DNA from 2 places in the Pseudomonas sp. DWP3-1-2 genome. Region 2 is predicted to be linked to the other one. Evidence: predicted binding sites of a transcription regulator. Region 2 holds the regulator's gene; the other holds the start of a gene.
What was found. The regulator sigma-54, encoded in region 2, starts transcription at its own class of promoters, with help from an activator protein. The targets are predictions, from matches to a motif close to ANTGGCATNNANNTTGCTNT.
Positions count from the first base shown of each region.

Region 1 (7,737 bases), on a different contig from region 2:
CTTCGGGCAGTGAGCAGACCGTCGCCCTGATTACCGGCGACCGGATTCTGATCGAACCCAAGGACATGGAGCCCAAAGTGCTGTCTTACACGCTGGGACGCAAACCTCACGCTGAAGTGATCCCGAACGCGCCGGATACCCAGGAGCTGCGTAACAAGCTCGACAGCTTCCTGCAAACCGCGACCAAGAGCCTTCTGGACAACACCGCTGGCGTAGAGGCGAGCAAGAACAAAAACTGATCGCTTCACCCGTTCACGAAAGCCCCTGATTCAGGGGCTTTCGAGTTTTCAGGGACAATGGGTTGCGGCTGCGTCCGGGACCGTCATACTTGACGTTTTCGCCTGACCGATTTGAACGAATGCCTTTGAAAAAAGGTCAAGATCACGTAAGCCGCGTTGTCGGTTGCTGAGGAGACGTTGATGAAACAGTGGACCATTTCGTATCTGGATAAGGATGGTGTGCAACAGAGCCTGGATCTTGATGCCGAGCAGCGTCCCAGCGAGGAGGAGGTTGCTCGTCGGCTTCGGCCGATCTTGTTCCCTGTAGCGGATGAATTGGACCTTAACGATCTGGAAGGCCGCACGGCTGATCCTACGGTGAAATCGTTGAAGGATCAGAACGCGGTGGAAATCATTTCCATCAATGAAGCGCGCTGATCGCAAAAATATCCCGCACCCTCAATTGTCATAACGTCAACGATGGGGGTAATCTGCAAATGAGGCTGGTGAAGCGTTTCTCCAGCCTCGTTCGTGTCGATGCCTTTTCTGCCCTCGCAGGCTTGGCCTTGTCAGCTACATGCTTGATTCCCGCCCGGCGGAGTACCTGTCGTGGAACGGCCTCCAATCGGAGCGTCGTCAGGGAGCGTTGAAACTCTATCTATCGTTGCATAGGAGGACGTTTCATGAGCACAGCCTATCAAGAGGACATCAGCAGTAACGTACTGCGCCGCATGAAAGAAGGCGGTTTCGATTTCGCACGTATCCACCCCATCGAGTTTTATGCCATTTTCCCGGATGAGGAGCGGGCTCGGCAGGCAGCAGAACGATTTCGTGGCGAATCCCTCAATACCCAGATCAACGCCGGAGATGACGGTGCGTGGCATTTGCAGTTGAGCAAAGTCATGTATGCCACATACGACGGTATCGGTGATTTCGAGCAGGACTTTCAGACAGCAATCCAGGCGCTCGATGGTGAAGTCGAGGGCTGGGGCGTCAAACATGAGATCAGGGGCTTGCACTGATGAAGCCTCGTTTGGCGGGTTGAGCGACCGGTCGATCCAGGGATCCCTGGATCGACCGGTTTTGGTTTGGGTGTTCTCATCACTTCATGAAGAGCAAAAAAAAGCCACTCCAAGGAGTGGCCCAAAGGGAAGTTCGAGAAGAGCTCGGTTGTTACAGACGCTGCGGTGTTTTTCGACAACGACTTGAAACAGGGCATCCAGATGCTGGGTTGCCGGAATGCAGACGATTATCGAGAAACAATATCGACTCGTGAAATCAACTCTGGCTATGCTGGTCATAGCTTTTACAGTTGAAAGACGCTTCCGAATGAGGCGTAGGAGAATTGGTTAGGAAGGTTATTGCACAGGAATGGTGCATTCATCTCCGTGGATTTATATAACCAGTTGATATTTAAGCGTTTATGCCGATGGCACGGGCCTTGCGAAGGCCCTTGGTGTCCGTGGTGACAAGGAGTACGGCATGATCCGCACCTTTTATGATGAGATGTACGATGCAGGCGGCCTGGTTCGCCCGCATTATCGGGAATTTGCCCGCTGGCTGGGCGAGACGCCGCCTGAGTTACTGGCTCAGCGTCGACGCGAAGCCGATCTATTGTTTCATCGAGCCGGGATCACCTTCACGCTGTACGGTGATGAGCAGGGGACAGAGCGTTTGATCCCCTTCGATACGATTCCACGTAGCATCCCCGCCACTGAATGGCGGGTGGTGGAAAGAGGCTGCATTCAGCGTGTGAAAGCGTTGAATATGTTTCTGGCTGACCTTTATCACGAACAACGCATTATCAAGGCCGGGATAATTCCCGCCGAGCAGGTTCTGGCCAACGAGCAATATCAGTTGGCGATGCAGGGCCTGAATCTGCACCGCGATCTTTATTCGCATATTTCCGGTGTTGATCTGGTGCGCGATGGTGACGGCACGTATTACGTGCTGGAAGACAACTTGCGGACCCCGAGCGGCGTGAGCTATATGCTCGAAGACCGCAAGATGATGATGCGTCTGTTCCCCGAGCTGTTCGCGGCTCAGCGTATCGCGCCTATCGACCATTATCCGAACCTGCTGCTTGATACGCTCAAGAGCTCCAGCCCTATCGACAACCCCAGTGTCGTGGTTCTGACCCCCGGTCGTTTCAACAGCGCCTTTTTTGAACACGCCTTCCTGGCGCGTGAGATGGGCGTGGAACTGGTCGAAGGTGCGGATCTGTTTGTGCGCGATGATCGTGTGTTCATGCGAACTACGGATGGGCCCAAGGCTGTCGACGTGATTTACCGCCGTCTGGACGATGCATTCCTCGATCCGCTGGCGTTCAATCCGGATTCGATGCTGGGCGTGCCGGGCCTGTTGTCGGCCTATCGTTCAGGCAATGTGGTGCTGGCCAATGCCATCGGCACTGGCGTGGCGGACGACAAGTCGGTTTATCCTTACGTGACCGACATGATCCGGTTCTACCTGGACGAAGAGCCGATCCTCAAGAACGTGCCGACCTGGCAATGCCGCAAACCCGAAGAGCTGTCCCATGTGCTGGCCAATCTCGGGGATCTGGTGGTGAAGGAAACCCAGGGTTCCGGTGGTTACGGGATGCTGGTGGGACCTGCGTCCACCGCGGCGGAAATCGAATCGTTCCGGGCCAGAATCAAAGCCAAGCCCAACGCTTATATCGCACAACCCACGCTGTGCCTGTCGACCTGTCCGACGTTTGTCGAGAACGGCATCGCCCCGCGACACATCGATTTGCGCCCATTTGTCCTGTCCGGCCGTGAAACCCGTGTTGTGCCCGGTGGGCTGACTCGCGTTGCGCTGCGTGAAGGCTCGCTCGTGGTGAACTCGTCGCAAGGTGGCGGAACCAAAGACACCTGGGTGGTCGAGGATTAAGGATGCCTGCCAATGCTAAGTAGAACTGCCTCGGATTTATATTGGATGTCGCGCTATCTGGAGCGAGCAGAGAATCTCGCCCGGATGCTGGACGTCAGCTACTCGCTGTCACTGATGCCTCAAGACGGTCATGGCGACGGCCTGGACGAACTGGCCATGCCGTTGCTGATTACGGGCACGCTGGACCATTACCTTGAACGCCACGGGGAGCTGCACGCCGAACGCCTGCTGCATTTTTTTGCCCTGGATGCGAGCAACCCCGCCAGCATCTACAGTTGTCTGGGTGCAGCCCGGGCGAGCGCCCATGCGGTACGTGGGCGGATCACGGCGGACATGTGGGAAAACATCAACTCCACCTGGCTGGAAATTCGCGGCATCGCTGAACAGGGTCTGAGCCGCTATGGCATGAGCCGTTTTTGCGAGTGGGTCAAAGAGCGCTCGCACCTGTTCCGTGGCGCCACGTACGGCACCATCATGCGTCACGATGCGTTCCGTTTCATTCGTCTGGGGACGTTCATCGAACGCGCCGACAACACCCTGCGCATGCTGGATGCACGCTACGAAATGCTCGAACTGCGTGGGCGCGACACCGATCAGGTGTCCGACAGCTCTGCCCACGGTTACTACCAGTGGAGTGCTTTGTTACGTGCGCTGTCGTCGTTTGAGGCGTACACCGAGTTGTACCGTGATGCCCCCGGCGCGCGCCAGGTTGCCGAACTGCTGTTGTTACGTCCCGACATCCCGCGTTCGCTGAGCGCCTGTCTGGAAGAGCTGGATCAGATCCTCGCCAGTCTACCGGGGGCCAACGGTAGGCCCGCCCAGCGACTGGCGGCGGAACTGGATGCACGCCTGCGTTATACCGGGATCGATGAAATCCTGGACGAAGGGCTGCATGAGTGGTTGAACGAATTCATTCCGTTGGTAGCCCAGTTGGGCAACGCCATACACACTTCTTACCTGGAGGCTGCATGAGACTCTCAGTTAGCCACGAGACGACCTATCACTATGAGGATCAGGTACGCGCCAGCATCCAGTATTTGCGTCTGACGCCACACGACAGCGAGCGGCAGCAAGTGCTCAGTTGGCAATTGAACCTGCCGCGTCCGGTGCGGGCGCAAGTCGATCCGTTTGGCAATATTCTGCATGTGCTGACCATGGACGAGCCGCATGAAGCCATTGTTGTCGGCGCCCGGGGTCAGGTCGAAATCGACGAGAAGCGCGAAGCCGAGCACGAAAGCCAGTCGCCTTTGCCCTTTCTGCGCTTCACGCGCCTGACCGAGCCCGACGATGCGATTCGCACCTTCGCCGCCAAACAGTGCCGCAAACGCAAGGACCGCAGTGCGTTGATTGACTTGATGCACGCGCTGAATCAGCACATCACGTTCACACCGGGTTCTACCGAAGTCGACACCAGTGCCGTGCAGGCGTTTGCTGGCCGTACCGGCGTGTGTCAGGACCACACGCACGCTTTTCTGGCATGCGCGCGCAGCCTGGGCATTCCGGCGCGGTATGTGTCGGGTTATCTGTACAGCGAAGACACTGAACATCTGGCCAGCCATGCCTGGGCCGAAGCGTGGATTGATGACGCCTGGTACAGCTTTGACGTGACCAATCAACTGGCCATTCCCGAGCGCCACCTGAAACTGGCCGTGGGCCTGGATTATCTGGATGCGTGCCCGGTGCGCGGCATGCGGCGCGGTGGCGGCAGCGAGCAGATGCACGCCAAGGTATTTGTATCCCCGATCGTCGACGCGCCAAAAATCCTGATGCAGGCGCAGCACCAGTAAACCTTGCCAGCTTCCATGGAGCCGACCTTTTTCGGGTGGGCTCCGTGGGGCAGAGCGACGGCGATGCAACGCTGATAGACGCTGATATTAATGGGCTTCCCCGGCCCTGCGTTGTTGAGCCATATGCTGCAAATACCCGATGACCTGATCCAGTTCGGCATCCGACAGCACGTTTGTGGAGATGGCGGGCATCTTTGCCTGTGGCCAATGCCGTAGCTTCTGCGGGTCGCGAATGTACAGTCGCAGGTAGTCCGCGGCGAAGTACTCGGTGGGGCTGTGAGGCAGATTCAGGTCGGGGCCCAGCTGCGAATCTCCGGCGCCGTTGAGTCGGTGACACGCGAAACAGTTTTTCTGGAACAGGGCGAAACCTGCATTGACAGGATCGTCGGCAGCCAGCCCTGCATCAGGCATGAGCGCGGGAAAACGTTCGGCAACGGGCGCCAGGACACGCATTTTCGCCAGTCCAAACGGCCATTGTTCCGGGCTGATCCTGCTCTGTGCCGGGTCCGTCCAGACCAGATAAAAAGGCCCTGCACTTTGCTTGCCATTGCCCAGCTTCGGCCATGGATGGCTCGGGTCCTCAATGGCCAGCCAGGCGTGTGCGCCTGTTCTTTGCAGTAACGGCGCGGCGGGAAGTTCGGCGGCGAAGCCGTCGGTGGCCACCGCTTGCACATGATCCTGCGGGGTGACTGCGTCGAGCAGTGCTGCAACGGGTAGGGCGCGATACGTCATGTCGCGTTTATACGCCACGTCATTGGCGATGAGCACATCACGGGCCTGCGGATGAGCCAGCAGTTGCGCGGTATCCCACGTGTGTACGCCGTTGGCCAGTTCGACCGTCAGCTGTGCTGCGTGCAATGTCACACAGCAAAGCAAGGCGGGCAGTAAAAAGACAGCGCGCAACGAGATCATTGGGCGGGGTCGCGGCCGGGACGAGAGGCGCTGTCGTGGGTCGCTTCGTGGCTGGCGTGACGAATGACCGCCAAACCGTGGGCACACGGCAGGTGAGGGCTGTCTGCACTTCCTATCGCGATCAGCGCCACCGATAAACCTTTACACATACCCGCTCCCCATCATTTGATGCGGGAGATTGGCACAGATACATCCTGTTCGAAAGCGCATCGATAACGGCGGGTTCCGATGCAGAGGATGACCATCAACCGAATAGACGGGTCATATTCGGTACGATCAATAGAAGTGTGGTGGCGAAGACGATAAGTCCGGCCTGACGGAGCTTTGAATGCTTGAACATGGCTGTCTGCCTTTTTTGTTATTCCTGAGCTGCAAAAGCCCACCGAATTCATTGATGAATAATCGGGCAGTTGGCAAAGGTGAATTCATTGAGCAACCGGTGCGGCAAGCTAGCCGTCAACCAAGGCGCTGAACTTGATTATTAGTACGCCTATTGCTACAGACTTAACCTTAGAGTCCAAGTGCGGCGGCACTTAGAACTATTGCGTATATAGCCTGCAACCATTCGTTTAAAAAACTTCTATGTGATGCGTAAAGCCAGCGGACGCTCCCTGACTAGACACCTTTCGACGGACCAACGTTGCCCGCTCGCCACGCGACCGTTCGTCCGGGTCGGATTATTCCTACATTCGGCCAAAACGCCCTCGCTTCCGTCATTCAATACCTATGCTGTGACGCTAAGGTGTCATCACAGTATTTATTCCGACAACAATAAAGGCCCTGACAACACCATGACCCAAGCGCTGATTTACGATGCGGTGCGCACCCCGCGCGGCAAGGGCAAACCCGATGGCGCACTGCACAGTGTCAAGCCTGTGAACCTGATGGCCGGGCTGCTGGAGGCGTTACAGCGACGCAATGATCTGGATACCCGTCATGTGGATGACATCGTGCTCGGCTGTGTCACGCCGGTGGGTGAACAGGGTGCGGATATCGCCAAGACCGCAGCCTTGGTGGCTGACTGGGATGTCAGCGTGGCGGGGGTGCAAATCAATCGGTTTTGCGCTTCGGGTCTGGAGGCCGTGAATCTGGGGGCGATGAAAATCCGCTCCGGCTATGAAGATCTGGTGGTGGTGGGCGGCGTGGAATCCATGTCTCGGGTGCCCATGGGCAGTGACGGCGGCGCCTGGGCGCTGGACCCGCAGACCCATCTTCACTGTCACTTTACGCCCCAAGGCATTGGTGCGGACCTGATCGCCACCCTCGAAGGTTTCAGTCGTCAGGATGTGGATGCCTACGCGTTGCAGTCGCAGCAAAAAGCCGCTCGTGCGCGTCAGTCCGGGGCGTTTGGCAAGTCGTTGGTGCCCGTTCGTGATCAGAACGGCACCTTGTTGCTGGACCATGACGAGTTCATTCGCGCCGACTCGACGATTGAGGGGCTGGCCAGCCTCAGGCCCAGCTTCGAAATGCTCGGTCAGATGGGGTTCGATGCCACCGCGCTGCGGGTCTACAGCCATGTCGAACGCATCAATCATGTGCACACCCCCGGCAACAGCTCCGGCATCGTCGACGGTGCAGCGGCCATGCTCATAGGCTCGGTGGCCAAGGGCAAGGCGTTGGGGTTGCGTGCGCGGGCACGGATTGTGGCCACCGCCGTCACCGGCACTGACCCCACGATCATGCTTACAGGTCCCGGCCCGGCAACGCGCAAGGCGCTGGCCAAGGCCGGGCTGAAGGCGGATGACATTGACCTGTTCGAGGTCAACGAGGCCTTCGCGTCAGTGGTGCTCAAGTTTATCAAGGACATGGCCATCGACCCGGACAAGGTCAACGTCAACGGTGGGTCCATCGCTCTGGGCCATCCCCTCGGCGCTACCGGCTGCATGATTCTGGGCACCTTGCTCGATGAGCTGGAAGTGCGGCGATTG
Region 1 covers NZ_JAFCTZ010000005.1:97,738-105,474, reverse strand. Annotated here, with positions in the region: gene ACP7B0_RS13885 (LTA synthase family protein) at 1-239, shown strand, start outside; gene ACP7B0_RS13880 (hypothetical protein) at 420-656, shown strand; gene ACP7B0_RS13875 (ribonuclease E inhibitor RraB) at 902-1,240, shown strand; gene ACP7B0_RS13870 (circularly permuted type 2 ATP-grasp protein) at 1,701-3,110, shown strand; gene ACP7B0_RS13865 (alpha-E domain-containing protein) at 3,123-4,082, shown strand; gene ACP7B0_RS13860 (transglutaminase family protein) at 4,079-4,897, shown strand; gene ACP7B0_RS13855 (c-type cytochrome) at 4,985-5,809, opposite strand; gene ACP7B0_RS13850 (hypothetical protein) at 5,806-5,958, opposite strand; gene ACP7B0_RS13845 (acetyl-CoA C-acetyltransferase) at 6,601-7,737, shown strand, end outside.
Region 1: a site for sigma-54 is predicted at 1,647-1,666, ahead of ACP7B0_RS13870 (circularly permuted type 2 ATP-grasp protein). Genes of this name have one in related genera too.

Region 2 (7,737 bases):
ACTGCTTTGGGCGCTGCGCAGGCGTTCACGCACATCGGTGCGGTCAAGCATGCTGGCTATCTGGCGCAGCAGCTCAAGGTGCTCATCGGTGGCGGCTTCAGGGACCAGCAGGACAAATAGCAGGTCCACTGGCGCGCCATCGATAGCGTCGAATTCTACAGGAGCATCAAGGCGCAACACGGCGCTGATGGGCGCCGAGCACCCGGCAAGACGGCAGTGGGGGATCGCAATCCCGTTTCCAAAGCCGGTTGACCCGAGTTTTTCCCGGGCGACGAGGCTCTCGAACACGGTTTGCGAATCCAGATCAGGCACTTCTTTGCCGATCAGATTGCCAATGGATTCGAGTACACGTTTTTTACTGCCACCCGACACGTTCACAAGTGAACGGCCGGGGGTCAGGATGTTTTCAAGTCGGATCATGTGGGGGGTATCAGCGAGCCGTCGCACCTTGAAGGTGGCCGATCTGCTTTTCCTTATGCTTGAGCAATTGTCTGTCGAGCTTGTCGGTCAGAAGGTCGATCGCCGCGTACATGTCGTCATGTTCCGCATTGGCGACCACTTTCGCACCAGGGATGTGCAGGGTGGCTTCGATTTTCTGTTTCAGTTTCTCGACCTCCATGATGACCTGCACATTGGTTATCTTGTCGAAGTGGCGCTCCAGTCGTCCGAGTTTTTCGGTGATGTAGTCGCGTAGGGCGTCGGTCACATCCAGTTGATGTCCACTGATGTTGACTTGCATACCGCTTTCTCCTTATTGCCAGTGCATAAAGAGGCAGGCTTTTGCCTACCACTGGAACGCTTTGGCTTGCAGCTCTGGCTCGGGTAAAAACGACTGCGGGTTGTGCGCACCCTGTCTTTACCCGGCCGGATCACATCAGTCGCTTGCGTTCGCTGGATGGCGCAATGCCCAGTGATTCGCGGTATTTAGCAACTGTGCGACGAGCTACCTGAATGCCTTGTGCCTCCAGTAAACCAGCGATCTTGCTGTCACTCAACGGCTTTTTCTGATTTTCAGCGGCAACCAGTTTTTTGATGATCGCCCGAATCGCCGTGGACGAACATTCACCGCCCTCCGACGTGCTGACGTGGCTCGAAAAGAAATATTTCAATTCGTATATGCCGCGCGGCGTATGCATGAATTTTTGCGTAGTCACGCGGGAAATCGTCGATTCGTGCATGCCGACCGCCTCAGCAATGTCATGCAGGACGAGCGGTTTCATGGCCTCGTCGCCATATTCCAGAAAGCCGCGTTGATGCTCGACGATCTGGGTGGCGACTTTCATCAGCGTTTCGTTGCGGCTCTGCAGGCTCTTGATGAACCAGCGGGCTTCCTGCAACTGATTGCGCATGAAGGTGTTGTCGGCACTGGTGTCGGCGCGGCGCACGAACCCGGCGTATTGAGGGTTCACCCGCAGGCGAGGCACCGATTCCTGATTAAGCTCCACCAGCCAGCGCTCGTTGTCCTTGCGCACGATAACGTCAGGCACAACATATTCGGCTTCGGTGGATTCGATTTGCGAGCCCGGCCGTGGATTGAGGCTCTGAACCAGCTCGATGACCTGACGCAGCTCATCTTCCTTGAGCTTCATGCGGCGCATCAGCTGGCTGTAGTCGCGACTGCCGAGCAGGTCGATAAAGTCGCTGACCAGGCGCTGAGCTTCAGCCAGCCAGCGGGTTTTGGCGGGCAGTTGGCGCAATTGCAGCAACAGGCATTCGCTGAGGTTGCGCGCCCCGATGCCCGCAGGTTCGAATTGCTGGATGCGGTGCAGAACGGCCTCGATCTCGTCCAGTTCGATATCCAGCTCGGGATCAAAGGCGTCGAGAATCTCTTCGAGGGTTTCGTCCAGATAACCCTGATTGTTGATGCAGTCGATCAGCGTCACGGCAATCAGACGATCGGTATCGGACATGGGCGCCAGATTCAGCTGCCAGAGCAAATGGCTCTGCAGGCTTTCACCCACGGACGTGCGAGTCGTAAAGTCCCATTCGTCATCGTCATTGCTGGGCAGGCTGCTGGCGCTGGTCTGGTAGACGTCTTCCCAGGCAGTGTCCACTGGCAATTCATTGGGAATGCGCTCGTTCCAGTCGCCTTCTTCCAGGTTGTCTACCGTAGGGGCGGGTTCCTGATAAGTCGGCTCCTGAACGTCGGGATTGGGCTTTTGCTCGACGCTGTCGGCCAGGGGGTCAGCGTTGTCGAAGTCTTCTCCTTCTTCCTGGCGTTCCAGCATAGGGTTGGACTCCAGCGCCTCTTGAATCTCTTGTTGGAGATCCAGAGTCGAAAGCTGGAGTAAGCGGATGGCCTGTTGCAGCTGCGGCGTCATCGTCAGCTGCTGGCCCATTCTCAAGACTAGCGATGGTTTCATGGCTGGGGCTTAACACCTTATTCGCCGGCGCACACGCGCCATCCACTACCGGGGCGCCGGAGCGCCTGCATAAGCAAATTATATGCCTGAAACCAAAGTGTTTGCCTAGAGTGTGATGGCAATTAATGCATCATCATCGAAAACATCCAGGCATTGCTCGCTTGGAGGGGCGAGGCACCACAGTAATTACAGGCGGAACTCGTGACCGAGGTAGACCTCTTTCACCAGTTGATTTGCCAGAATGGTTTCCGAGTCGCCTTCGGCGATCAGTTGCCCATCGTTGACGATGTAAGCGGTTTCGCAGATGTCCAGAGTATCCCGAACGTTGTGATCGGTGATCAAAACGCCGATACCCTTGGCTTTCAAGTGATGGATGATCTGCTTGATGTCGCCGACTGAAATCGGGTCCACGCCGGCGAAAGGTTCGTCGAGCAGAATGAATTTCGGTGAAGTAGCCAGGGCGCGTGCAATTTCAACCCGGCGACGTTCGCCACCGGACAGGCTCATCCCCAGGTTGTCGCGAATATGGGTGATGTGGAATTCCTGCAGCAGGCTTTCCAGTTCCTTGCGCCGCGCCGCGCTGTCCAGTTCCTTGCGGGTCTCAAGGATGGCCATGATGTTGTCCGAGACGGACAGCTTGCGGAAAATCGAGGCTTCCTGAGGCAGGTAGCCGATGCCCGCGCGTGCGCGACCGTGCATGGGTTGGTGGCTCACGTCCAGGTCGTCGATCAGTACGCGACCCTGATCGGCCTGCACCAGCCCGACGATCATGTAAAAGCAGGTGGTCTTGCCGGCACCGTTGGGCCCGAGCAGGCCAACGATCTGGCCGCTGTCGATAGACAGGCTCACATCACGCACGACCTGACGGCCCTTGTAGCTTTTAGCCAAATGCTGGGCTTTCAGCGTCGCCATTTACTGGGCCTTCTGCTGGTCGGTTTTCTTTTTCGGCTGGATAACCATGTCGATGCGCGGGCGCGGTGTCGTGACCTTGTTGCCATTGGCGCGGCCAGCGCTGACGATCTGCTTCACGGTGTCGTAGACAATCTTCTCGCCTTCGGACGTGTTGCCGTCATTGATGACCTTGGCCTTGTCGATCAACACGATGCGATCCTGCGATGCATAGTATTGGATGGTGACCGCGTAAGCCTGAACAATAGGCTTGTCCACCGATGGCTTTTGCTCGTAATAAGCCAGGTTGCCGACGGACGTGAACACGTCGACTTCGCCCTGAGCATTACGGGTGATGGTCACGGTGTTACCGGTGATCTTCATCGAGCCTTGCGTGATGATGACGTTGCCTTTGTAGGTGGCTATGCCTTGTTTATCATCAAGCTGTGCATCATCAGACTGGATGTGGATCGGCTGATCGCGGTCAGTCGGCAGGGACCAGGCGCTCGCGCTTCCCAGTGCTGCGCCCAGGCCGAGCAAGAAAGGAAGGGTTTTAACGAGCCTCATACTGTCCTCTTACGTTGGACAGCAGGTCCATCCTGCCGTCGTTCAAATACGCTTTCATCCCTTTGGCCGTCGTCACACCGCCTGCCCCGTCGATTCTAACGGCTTGCTCGGTCTGCGCATATTGCTTCTGTGGGAATACCGTCATCCGACTACTGGTGATGATGGTCGTGCGGTTTTTATCATCGGTTCGGGCTATGCGAACCGAGTCGATCAGTTCGACGTGGTCTCCGCCAGGGGAAACCTCGCCTGTCTTGCTCTGGACGTGCCACGGATAAAGGGTGCCACGATACATTTGCAGGTCCGGCGTGGTCAGCAGCGTGACGTCGGTAGCCTTGAGATGCTCGACCTTGTCGGCCGTCATCTCGTATTGAAGCTTGCCGTCGGGCAAGTACTGAACGCTGTGGGCGTTGATGGCGTAAAAGTCGATAGCGCTTTCGTCCACGGAGGCCGCAGGCTGGTCCATGAAGCTTTCAGGGCTGATATTCCAATACCCGGCAGCGGCCAGCAGGGCCGCCAATACGCCGAAGATCAGAAATGATCGAATTTTTTTACTGAACATAAATGGCTTCTATAGGTAGGCGGCGTGGGCGGCTTCAAGGTTGCCCTGCGCGCTGAGAATCAGTTCACAGAACTCGCGAGCTGCGCCTTCGCCGCCCCGTACCCTGGTAACGCCGTGGGCATGCTGTCGTACAAAGTCTGCGGCATTGGCGACCGCCATGCCCAGTCCGACACGGCGAATGACGGGTAAGTCTGGCAGATCATCCCCCAGATAGGCGACTTGTTCGTAATTCAGATTGAGCCGGGCCAGCAATTCATCCAGAACGACCAGCTTGTCTTCGCGACCCTGATAGAGGTGCTCGATGCCCAGATTGTTGGCGCGACGCTCTACGACCGGGGTTTTTCGGCCGCTGATGATGGCAGTGACGATTCCCGAGGCAATGAGCATCTTGATGCCCTGGCCGTCCAGCGTATTGAAGGTCTTGAACTCGCTGCCGTCTTCCAGAAAGTAGAGGCGGCCATCAGTCAGCACGCCATCGACGTCGAAAACGGCCAGCTTGATGTGCTTGCCTCGTTGCAGCAACTCTGTGGTCATGATCACGTCTCCCATCACATGACGCCTGCGCGCAGCAGATCCTGCAAGTTGAACGCGCCGACGGGGTGGTCGTTTTCGTCTACAACGATCAGGGAGCCAATCTTGTTGTCTTCCATGATCTTCAAGGCTTCGGCGGCCAGCATTTCGGGGCGGGCGGTTTTGCCATGGACCGTCATGACTTCATCAATGGTCGTCAGGCGGATATCGAACGGGCGATCCAGCGTACGGCGCAAGTCGCCGTCGGTAAAGATTCCCGCCAGTCGTCCGTCGGCTTCGAGAACCGCGGTCATGCCCAGGCCCTTGCGGGTCATTTCCATCAGGGATTCACGCAGCAATGTGCCTCGTTGCACCTTGGGCAGTTCATCGCCCACGTGCATGACATGCTCGACCTTGAGCAGCAGGCGTCTGCCCAGCGCGCCGCCGGGGTGGGAGAACGCGAAATCCTCGGCGGTGAATCCACGGGCTTCCAGCAATGCGACGGCCAATGCATCGCCCATCACCAGGGCGGCCGTCGTCGAGGACGTCGGCGCCAGGTTCAGCGGGCAGGCTTCATGGACGACGCGGGCGCTCAGGTTGACGTCAGCGGCCTTGGCAAGTGTCGATGCCGGGTTGCCCGTCAGGCTGATCATCTGGATGCCAAGGCGCTTGATCAGCGGCAGCAAGGTCACGATTTCAGCGGTGGTGCCTGAATTGGACAGGGCCAGAATGATGTCGTCGGCCGTGATCATGCCCATGTCGCCGTGGCTGGCTTCAGCCGGGTGGACAAAGAACGAGGTCGTCCCGGTACTGGCCAGCGTGGCCGCGATTTTCTTGCCGATGTGCCCGGACTTGCCCATTCCAACCACGACAACGCGCCCTTTGCTGGCAAGAATCATCTCGCAGGCCTGGACGAAATCCGCATCGATGGTGCTGAGCAAGCCTTCTACGGCTTCTATTTCGAGGCGGATGGTGCGTTGTGCTGACTGGATCAGGTCGCTGGATTGGCTCATGGGGAAATCGTTCGGCCTTCAAAAGGCGGCGATTATAGCGGTAATGCGCGATTCCCTCACGCTTGATCGTCGATCTTTGTCATCAATCAGTGTGATCCGTTGCTGCTTCTATATAGAACGTGCCGGGAATGTCGTAAATATTTGTGCCAAATCATCCCTGACAGGCTTCTCTCTTTGGTGGCGTGAAATTGCAGTGGTATAGTTCGCGACCTGTTCGGCCCTCCTGGATAGCATGCCTCCCGTCAGGGATCTGGTAGCTGAGAGTGAGTCTGTAGCGCAAGGAGTTTTGATGAGTGCCGATAACGCCTACGCGATCGAGCTGAAGGGCGTTTCCTTCAAGCGCGGTGCGCGCAGCATCTTCGAAAATGTCGATATTCGTATTCCCCGTGGCAAAGTGACCGGCATCATGGGGCCTTCGGGCAGTGGCAAGACAACCCTGTTGCGCCTTATGGGGGCACAGCTGCGGCCGTCTGTTGGCGAAATATGGGTCAACGGCCAGAACCTGCCCAAGCTGTCGCGCAGCGATCTGTTCGATGCGCGCAAGCACATGGGCGTGTTGTTTCAAAGTGGTGCGCTGTTTACTGACCTGGACGTGTTTGAAAACGTGGCCTTCCCCTTGCGCGTTCATACCGAACTGCCGGACGAGATGATTCGCGACATTGTGCTGCTCAAGTTGCAGGCAGTGGGTTTGCGCGGTGCCATCGACCTCATGCCCGATGAGCTGAGCGGAGGCATGAAGCGTCGTGTGGCGCTCGCGCGTGCTATCGCCCTGGACCCGCAGATTCTCATGTATGACGAGCCTTTCGTGGGGCAAGACCCGATTGCAATGGGGGTTTTGGTGCGGCTGATCAAGCTGCTCAACGATGCGCTCGGGATCACCAGCGTGGTCGTTTCCCATGATCTGGCCGAGACCGCCAGCATTGCCGATTACCTTTATGTGGTGGGCGATGGGCAGGTATTGGGGCAGGGGACACCGCAAGAGCTGATGAACTCGGACAGCCCGCGTATCCGTCAATTCATGACTGGCGACCCGGATGGCCCCGTGCCGTTTCACTATCCGGCGCCGGATTTTCGCGAAGATCTTTTGGGGAAGCGCTGATGCGCAGAAAGTCATTAATGGAGCGGATACGCCTGCTTGGGTGCGCCGCGATCGATACCGTTACCGTATTGGGACGATCAGGGATTTTTCTTGTCCATGCCTTGTTGGGGCGTGGCGGGATCGGCGGCAATTTCCAATTGCTGGTCAAACAGCTGCATTCGGTCGGCGTCATGTCCCTGGCGATCATTGTCGTCTCAGGCCTGTTCATCGGCATGGTTCTGGCATTGCAGGGCTTCAGCATTCTCTCCAGCTATGGGTCGGAGCAGGCTGTTGGCCAAATGGTGGCACTGACCCTGTTGCGTGAGCTGGGTCCGGTCGTGGCAGCCTTGCTGTTCGCCGGCCGTGCCGGTTCCGCGCTGACCGCCGAGATTGGCAACATGAAATCCACCGAGCAGCTCTCCAGCCTGGAAATGATTGGTGTCGATCCGCTCAAGTACATCATTGCGCCACGCTTGTGGGCCGGGTTTATCTCGCTCCCTGTGCTGGCGATGATTTTCAGCGTGGTCGGCATCTGGGGCGGCTCCTGGGTTGCCATTGACTGGCTGGGCGTCTACGAAGGCTCGTTCTGGTCGAACATGCAGAACAGTGTTTCGTTCACCGATGACGTGCTCAACGGTGTGATCAAAAGCGTCATCTTTGCTTTTGTGGTGACCTGGATCGCCGTATTCCAGGGTTACGACTGTGAGCCCACGTCCGAGGGGATCAGTCGCGCCACTACCAAAACAGTCGTATATGCCT
Region 2 covers NZ_JAFCTZ010000002.1:84,254-91,990, forward strand. Annotated here, with positions in the region: gene ptsN (PTS IIA-like nitrogen regulatory protein PtsN) at 1-420, opposite strand, end outside; gene hpf (ribosome hibernation-promoting factor, HPF/YfiA family) at 431-739, opposite strand; gene ACP7B0_RS06245 (RNA polymerase factor sigma-54) at 870-2,363, opposite strand; gene lptB (LPS export ABC transporter ATP-binding protein) at 2,550-3,275, opposite strand; gene lptA (lipopolysaccharide transport periplasmic protein LptA) at 3,276-3,818, opposite strand; gene lptC (LPS export ABC transporter periplasmic protein LptC) at 3,805-4,377, opposite strand; gene ACP7B0_RS06265 (KdsC family phosphatase) at 4,387-4,911, opposite strand; gene ACP7B0_RS06270 (KpsF/GutQ family sugar-phosphate isomerase) at 4,926-5,900, opposite strand; gene ACP7B0_RS06275 (ATP-binding cassette domain-containing protein) at 6,190-6,999, shown strand; gene mlaE (lipid asymmetry maintenance ABC transporter permease subunit MlaE) at 6,999-7,737, shown strand, end outside.